Regions from separate parts of the Lysinibacillus sp. JNUCC 51 genome, predicted to be linked through region 1. Evidence: riboswitches for the same ligand, from Rfam matches in the RefSeq annotation. Region 1 holds a riboswitch; the other holds the start of a gene.
What was found. Region 1 has a riboswitch for FMN ahead of JNUCC51_RS05355 (ECF transporter S component). Riboswitches for the same ligand answer to the same signal wherever they lie in the genome.
Positions count from the first base shown of each region.

Region 2: it holds a riboswitch for FMN, as region 1 does, so the genes downstream of both, ribE (riboflavin synthase) here and JNUCC51_RS05355 (ECF transporter S component) in region 1, are expected to answer to the same signal.

Region 1 covers NZ_CP065545.1:1,034,299-1,038,694, forward strand. The annotation lists gene JNUCC51_RS05350 (sodium-dependent transporter) at 1-964, opposite strand, end outside; gene JNUCC51_RS05355 (ECF transporter S component) at 1,445-2,032, opposite strand; FMN riboswitch at 2,254-2,451, opposite strand; gene JNUCC51_RS05360 (RNA polymerase subunit sigma) at 2,728-4,035, opposite strand; gene sigX (RNA polymerase sigma factor SigX) at 4,032-4,396, opposite strand, start outside.
Region 2 covers NZ_CP065545.1:787,185-791,580, forward strand. The annotation lists gene JNUCC51_RS04140 (spore germination protein) at 1-20, opposite strand, end outside; gene ribH (6,7-dimethyl-8-ribityllumazine synthase) at 189-656, opposite strand; partial or broken gene ribB (3,4-dihydroxy-2-butanone-4-phosphate synthase) at 807-1,409, opposite strand; gene ribE (riboflavin synthase) at 1,436-2,074, opposite strand; FMN riboswitch at 2,273-2,398, opposite strand; FMN riboswitch at 2,596-2,722, opposite strand; gene JNUCC51_RS04160 (HAD hydrolase-like protein) at 3,612-4,229, shown strand.

The sequences.
Region 1 (4,396 bases):
TGAAGGAAGAAGTTAGCGTTGCGAATAAAAATAATAATAAAAACATCGCTAAGAAGATTTCACCAAACGGCATTTGACTAAAAGCTGTTGGCAGAACCATAAATAGTAAGCCAGGTCCAGACGCCGGCTCTAAATCAAAAGCAAATACAACAGGGAAAATTGCTAATCCAGCTAAAAACGATACAAGCACAGTTAGAAGAACAACGGAGCCTGCAGAATTAGGTAAGCTCACATCTTTCTTTAAATAGGAGCTGTACGTCACAAGACAAGAAAATCCTACCGCTAAACCAAAGAAGGACTGCCCTAAAGCTTCTAATATAGCCTTTCCAGTTATATTGGAAAAGTCAGGCCACAAGAAGAATTTAACCCCCTCCATTGCCCCATCTAATGTTAAAGCCCTTACAACAAGCACAATAAACATAATGAATAATAAAGGCATCATCCACTTACTGGCCTTCTCTATGCCATTTTGCACACCAAGTGAAATGACTAGTACATTTACCAGTGTAAACAATCCTAAGCCTAGTAATGTAATCCAAGGTGTTCCTATAATCTTTCCAAATAGTTCACTAGGATCATTAGCAGGGTCAATAACAGCCCCAGTTACACCCAGGCCACTATATATAAAAATCCAACCTCCTACAACACTGTAAAAAGTTAATAATAAAAAACAACCAAGAACACCTAAACGACCAACCCAGGCCCACCCTGTTTTCGTCGGTGCAATTTTTTTATAGGCAGTCACAGCCTCAGACTGTGTACCACGACCTAAAATATATTCTGATAATAACATCGGTAAACCAATCAACAATGTAAATAGAACAAAAATAAGGAAAAATGCTCCCCCACCACTTTGTCCAGTAACATAAGGAAGTTTCCAAATTGCCCCTAGTCCTATTGCAGCTCCTGCCGATGCTAAAATAAAGCCTAGTTTACTAGACCACTGACTCTTTTTTTCACTCATCTCTTCAAACTCCAACTCCTCTAACAACCTAAACTCTTCCTTATTCTACATGAAAATACTATAGTTTACTAGATGTTACTTTTTCGCAATAATATCCACATCTCAATTATTATATCTATCCTACAATCAATTATGCCTTGGCACAATTGCGTCCTGAATCGGTTTTGCACTTAGGCCGGCAGATGTTTTTTGCGCGAAAACGCAGCGGCAGCGGCATGATGTTTGTCACTCAGTCATTGCCACAGGACGTGGCGTTCTTAAACTGAGTTCCTCTATTTCAGCGGATGTCTTTTGTATCGAAAGCACAGTGACAGGTACGGATGTTTGGACACCCGTTGAAAAGCGACTTAAAACCTTATTAATCTCACCTAAAGAGGCGAGAGACCTCTATAACTGCCGTTTCACTTTCGTTACATAAAACACTTGCTGAAAGAAGTTAAAAAAACCTCGAGCGTTTAACAGCTCGAGGTTTCATGCTAATTATTTTGTTAAATACATTGAACGCTGATTATGAATCCATTTACGCATTGTTGTAAATAGCAATGCCATGATGATAGTAATTAAAATACCTTTCACAATGTTAAATGGCAAAATACCAGCTACGATCATTTTATATAGTGAATCGCCTACAACAGGCTCCATACCTAAAAAGTAAGTGTACATAGGTAAAAATACCGCATAGTTAAGAATGCTCATACCAACTGCCATTATGATTGTTCCAGCAGCTAAACCTCCAATAAGGCCTTTAACTGTTTTGGAGCGATTAAACACAAAGCCCACTGGTAGAATAAATAAAATACCTGTTACAAAGTTCGCGATATGTCCTACCGGTACTCCCGTTGGCGTGCCTGAGAAAACCCAGTCCAACACATTTTTAAAGAATTCTACTAAAATACCAGCTACAGGTCCCATTGTGATCGCCGCTAGTAATGCTGGCATATCACTAAAGTCTACTTCCAAAAACGCTGGAAATGGTGGAATTGGGAAATTAAAAAGCATTAATAAAAACGAAATACTGCTCAGCATACCAATCGTAATATACGATTGAAGTTTAACATTTTTCTTCATAGAAAACTCTCTCCTCTTTGCTGATTCAATCTCGCAAGAAGAAAGGTTACGACCTAATCAATAATTATCATGAAAAAACCCTTATGCAAAAGAGCATAAGGGAGAATAGGCATGATTAAAAGACGCCATTAATTAACCATTTTAGAGCGGACGTTGTGTGAAGCCACATCGAAAAAACGCTCGTTCATAGCTAAATTCATAACAATGAATGACGATCGTACCTCCATCTTCTCCCATCCAGACTATAACTGTCGGCCTTGGAATTGCACCAAGTCAGCCATGCAAAAAATTATTTGCACAGGTCGCGGGCTGAAGAGCCTTTTGTAAATCATTCGAGCTAATATGCCTTAAAGGAAACATTAGCGATTTACAACTCTATTACCGCCGGTCGGGATTTACACCCTGCCCCGAAGATGAATCAATATTTTTTTATTTCATAGCCTTACTATAATAAATTATTAGAGAAAAGTAAATAGCTTTGCTTAAAAAATCCCGATTAATCTTGTATGCTTTATAATTAACCGGCTAATTACCTTGTAAAATCTAGAGATTTTCTGCATCCCTCATAGATTATTAGTCCACCTAGCTTCTTTGCTATTGGAGTCATAAAATGATAAAAGCATTCTCGCATATATAGCGCGAGAATGCTTCAAAAATTTATTTACGTTCTGTACAACTATTTGTTGTTATGCTATTTATGGCATATACCGTTTATTGGCTCCTACAGGCTTTGGTAAGAAATTTTTCAAATCAAATCCCTCCCAGCTCTCCTGTACAACATTGTCTAGACGTATTTGTTGATCAAAGCTTGCAGCAGTTAACATCATACCTTCAATTAATTGAGTTGCACGGACCGCGTCCATTGTCGTTAAATCAAGCGGCTCATCAAATGTTACAATAACGCCTTCTGCTACCTCTTTCACTGTGTATGTTACATTTTCCGGTACAACTGGAATGTATACATCATCATTTTTATTCCGCATATCGGTAAGAGCTTCAGTTACTGTGGAAAAAGTTTTGCGAGAATCGGGTGATAAATATTCAGTTCCATTTTCATCTTTATATAAATAGTAATTAAAATGATCTGAGCTTGTTAATGCCATAGGATTACTTAGCTCTTCATCCTTGGAAAATTTATAGGATGTACCATCAGGATTTTCAAACTCAACAGCTTTATACACTGAGTCTGAGAATGTATCCTTTAATGTCCCTAAGTATTCATTAATATCTGCTGAAGCAACATCATAATCATTTTCCTTCGGCAATACATGAACTAGTTTATCGTCCTTCTCCTTCAATTTCCCTTTATATGGATGGTAGTTAGTAAAACCGTTTGCTTTCTCATCAATCTGTGGCGCATACTTTTCATACATTTGTAATGTTGTAGGCTTTTTCTTCGGAAAATCAGTAGCAACTCGTTCATTTGAAACGATATACGTCATCGGTACGCTTTTCTTATCACGATTTGCCAAACCAATATGGAACACTACTGCATCTGTTAAATCTTCCTCATAAACAGATGATCGTAGAGACATGAACCGTGAATGTTCTGCTACTATGTTGGATTCCATAATCTTATCACGGTTGATAGAGCTTTTCGCTGCACTACTATCCTGCAATGTTGAATATTGCGAGGTCTCAGGAGCATTAGCCTGGTCCATTTTTGTATTATCATTATTATTTATAAACATGGAGCCCGTAAGTACTGTTAAGGCAAAAATAGCTGCAACACTCATAAAGATCGGCCATTTACGAACTTTCTTCTTTGTTGTCGCTGTCTCGATACTTTCTTGTTGCTTAGAAATACTGTGTTGTTGCTCTTGCAATATTATTTCATCATCTATTGGTTGTTGTATTGCTTCTTGAAGATGGACATTATCCTGCAAGCGAGCATCTGCCAATAATCGATTTAATATTTCTTCTTTTGAACGGCGATCAGAAAGCTTAGGGGCATTATTCAATACATGTTCCAGTTGATCATCATCGAATTGGTTATGTGTCATTGCCGTTTCGCCTCCTGTTCTCTAACCTGTTGTAGCTGTTGCCTTAAAAATTTAATGGCACGATGCTGAGTGGTTTTTACCTTCGCCTCTGTCCAATCTAGTATTTGCGCTGTTTCTGCAATCGATAAATCTTGAAAGTAGCGCATAATAATGACCATTTTTTGGTCACCTGTACAGTGTTCAAGTGCTGATTGTACCTGCATAAATTCATCACTGGCCTGCAGCACGTCTTCCGGTGATGGTGTGGTTGAACGTAGCTGTTCCGTTTCCCAATCAAAAAAATCAAGTGAATGCTTTTGGCGTACAGCTTGCTTTCTAAAATGATCAATAGCGACATTTTTAGCAATAGCAAATAACCAAG
Region 2 (4,396 bases), 250 kb from region 1:
GTTGAAGAAATATCCCTCATCTCCTACTGAGCCAGCTCCAAATTTGTACATTTATTAGTAATAACATAAATACACTTACGGATATTTTCCCCATGGTTTAAAAATATATTCAAGAATACTTTTATGATTAAAACGCTTTACAAGGAATAATTTACCTATTTAATTCCCATCCTATTATTCGGAAAGATTTATCCAATCATCTTCTGTAAATTTGCCATTTCAATAGCAGATATTGCTGAGTCATAGCCTTTATTTCCTGATTTAGTCCCAGCGCGCTCAATTGCTTGTTCAATATTTTCTGTAGTTACAATACCAAAAATAACAGGTACATTTGTAGTTAATGACACATTTGCAATCCCTTTTGCTGATTCATTACATACATAATCATAATGTGTTGTAGAGCCACGGATTACCGTACCTAATCCAATAATTGCATCATATTTCTTTGTTTTAGCTAACTGTTTTGCGATGAATGGAACTTCGAATGCTCCTGGAACCCATGCTACATCGATAGAGTTCTCATCCACACCGTGACGCTTTAAACCATCTAATGCACCGTCTAATAATTTACTTGTAATAAATTCGTTGAAACGACCTACTACTACTGCTATTTTTAAATCCGTACCAATTAATTGTGCTTCAAATTTTTTTCCCATTTTTAATCTCTCCTCTTTTATTTTGTCTAATATCATAATTAATCGCCCAGTTTCCACTCCAGTCAACTTAATACATAGAGTACGTTTTAACAAATGTCATTCCAAACTTTTGTCGATAATCCTTTATATTGTCATTCTATTTTCTTCTACTTTTTGTTGACGACGATATGTTGCCAATGCTTCAATTGAAATCATTTTTAAATAATGTTGTGCTGCATATTTGACGAGATCATTAAAGCGTAGCATTTCTCCATCGTCTCCCATAATTTCACAAATAACGCCCGCAGGAATACTATTACAAAGCTTAGCCAAATCAATTGTCGCTTCAGTATGCCCCCTACGCTCTAATACACCATTTTCCTTTGCTATTAACGGGAATACATGGCCTGGTCTACGAAAATCTGCAGCTTTTGCCTGTGGCTCCAACATTTTTTGTATAGTCATTGCCCGTTCAAAGGCGCTAATTCCAGTTGTTGTGTCTACATGATCTATACTAACGGTAAATGCCGTTTGATGATTATCTGTATTAACACTAACCATAGGCTTTAATGCTAACTTTTGAGCAAACTGCTGTGAAATCGGAGTACAAATCAGCCCTCTTCCATAGGTCGCCATAAAGTTAATTGTTTCAGGGGTGATAAATTCCGCAAGCGCTAATAAGTCCCCTTCGTTTTCTCGATCCTCATCATCTACTACAACAATTATCTTTCCTTGTTTTAAATCCTCTATTGCTTCTTCAATTGAATGTAGCAATATCGCCACCTCCTGTTATATGTTGATTAAAATCCATTTTGTGCTAAAAAGTCTCTTGTAATGGTCGGCGATTCCTGTCTAGACTTAAGTTGATGCAAAATGTATTTTCCAACTAAATCGGTTTCTACATTAACGAGAGCACCAATTTTCTTCATACCTAAAATTGTTTCTTTGTAAGTATGGGGTATCAGTGATACTGTGACACCGTTTTCCTCGACATGAAAAAGTGTTAAGCTCGTTCCGTCAATTGTGATGGAGCCCTTTGGAATACAGTAGCTCGTCAATTCCTTTGATAATTCAATATCAATATAGACTGCGTTTGCTAATGGTCGCTTGCGCAATATTTTCCCTACTCCGTCCACATGTCCAGATACAAAATGACCACCGAAGCGTCCATTAGCTGACATAGCACGCTCTAAATTTACCGGATCTCCAACTGCAAGCTGCTGTAAATTTGTTGCTCTCACTGTTTCGGGCATTACATCCATCGTTAGCTCCAGTTCATTAAAATGTGTCACTGTTAAACAAACACCGTTGACCGCTATACTGTCTCCGAGCTTTACATCCTCTATCATTTTCTTTGAAACAACGGTTATTTCCATACTTTGTTTATCGCTTTGCAAGGTTTTAACTGTACCAATATCCTCAACAATTCCTGTGAACATTTTTTCACCTACTTTTTTCATTCATTTGTTTAGTCACTTTTGGAGTTATTCCTGTCTGTTCCTCCTCCTTGAAATCAAAAATTTATTTTCCGTACAAACAAAAAACCCCTTAGATTAAAGGGGTTTGGGAGTTCATATAAATAAGACGTCAACAAATAAACCTCGTGGATACAAAATTTTTCCATAGGTTGTCATCTCATCGTTCTTCTCCCATCCAGACTGTCACTGTCGGTTTTGGATTTGCACCAAATCAGCTTTCGCTCACGGACTTTGAATTACTTCATCACCGCCGATTGGGAATTTCACCCTACCCCGAAGAACTACTGCTATTCAATTAGTTAGCTAAATAAATCAAATTCACCTTGGCGTAAATACGTCCGGAGGCATTGTCTTCAGAGTGTGTCAAACACCTACTGAGAGAAAATAAAAAAACTTCCCAGCTAAGCGATGGGAAGTAGTTTACAAAAAAAGCGTACTCAAATAAACCTTATAAACTCAAATGAATTTAAAAAGCACACACTTTAACCCTTCTCCCATCCAGACTATAACTGTCGGTTTTGGATTTGCACCAAATCAGCTTTCGCTCACGGACTTTGAATTAACTTCATCACCGCCGATTGGGAATTTCACCCCACCCTGAAGGATATTTTTATTTAGCTATTTCTTACGATAACACTATTTTATAATATTATCCAGATAATTGTTTATAAAATTTTCACTCTAATTAATTTCACATTCGCTACATAAAACAGCCACCACCTTAGCCAGAAAAAAACCAATGGGGTGAATACTGCCCCGCTCGCTAAGCCAAATGTGTATATATTTCGCTGGATAACTAGAGTTAATGGCGCCTAAATCTGTCCTGATGCAACTGCGTTCACACGGATTCTCTTATTCACTAATTGCAATGATACTGACTTAGTAAATGAAATAATAGCTTCTTACTTTTTTGTCCATTCAACTACATAAAATTTTATAGAAGTTTACATTATTGAAATCGACGTATTTTTCGGTACAATATTTACCAAAGAAAATGCCTTACGCACCTAAAAAATTTATTCAACTGGGGTTATTTTAATACGTTGTTTCATATTCTGTATAATCATGTCATTATTAACAATAATACCTCAGCATAATTGGGTTCGGAAACAGCTTTGTACTTGCACAAAGCAATCCTTTTCGATTTCCGATACATCCGCCGGAGGCTATGCCCAACAGATGTTTTTTGCACGAAAGCATAATGCTAACAACAGGGGTTTGTCTGTGCGATAGCGAAACAGCAGGCATGATGTTGAGTACCCAGTCGTTGCCACATGACGCGGCGTTCTTAGACTGAGTCCTTCTATTTCAGCTGATGTTTGGACACCACTGAAAAGTGACTTGAAACCGCATTCATCTCACAACCTATAGATGTGAGAGACTTTTGTACCTATCGTTTCGCTTTCAAAAAAACACTTACTAAAGAAGTTAAAAAGCCAGTAACATTTTCAAGAAAAAAACGTCTTTACAACTAGATGATTAAAGGAGAAAGTTTGTCATGAAATATATTATCTTTGATTTTGATGGAACACTGGCAGATTCTACAGCAGTGTTTGCATCAGCTTGGAATACGATTGCGCAAAAATATAAATTTAAAGGAATAGAGTTAAAGGAAATCGAATCATTGAAAAAATTATCTATAGCGGAGCGCAGTAAATTATTCGACTTCCCTATGTATAAATTGCCCATGATTTTACCACAGTTTTATCGTTTGTATCGCCAGTCATTAAACGATGTTCATCTTTATGATGGTATTAAAGAAGTTCTTATGGAAATTGATAAAAAGGGCTATAAAATTCTTATTATTTCCTCCAATTCACAGGAGAACATTTTAGAATTTCTAAAAATGAACAGCATTCATTGTGTGTCAAATGTTCTTTCTTCAACTCGTATTTTCGGAAAAGATAAAGTGATAAAAAAATTTTTAAAGGACTCAGGCATTACACCTTCAGATGTGTTTTACATTGGTGATGAGCAAAGAGATATTGTAGCCTGCAAAAAAGTGGGCGTGCCTATTATTTGGGTTAGTTGGGGATATGACGCTATTGAAGTTATACAACAAGAGGAACCCGAATACAAAGTTACTACTCCACAAGAAATTTTAAATATCATATAAACTAAGAGGATCATAGCGATTAAAAAATTGCTATGATCCTCTTGGTGTTATTGAATATGTGTAATGATAAATACAGTATCGATCTTCTGCAAAACGGGGGGTGATTTCCGACTACTTTTTCGAGAAGAAAAAAAAGTCAGAGATACTTCTCTACCAAGTATTATCTT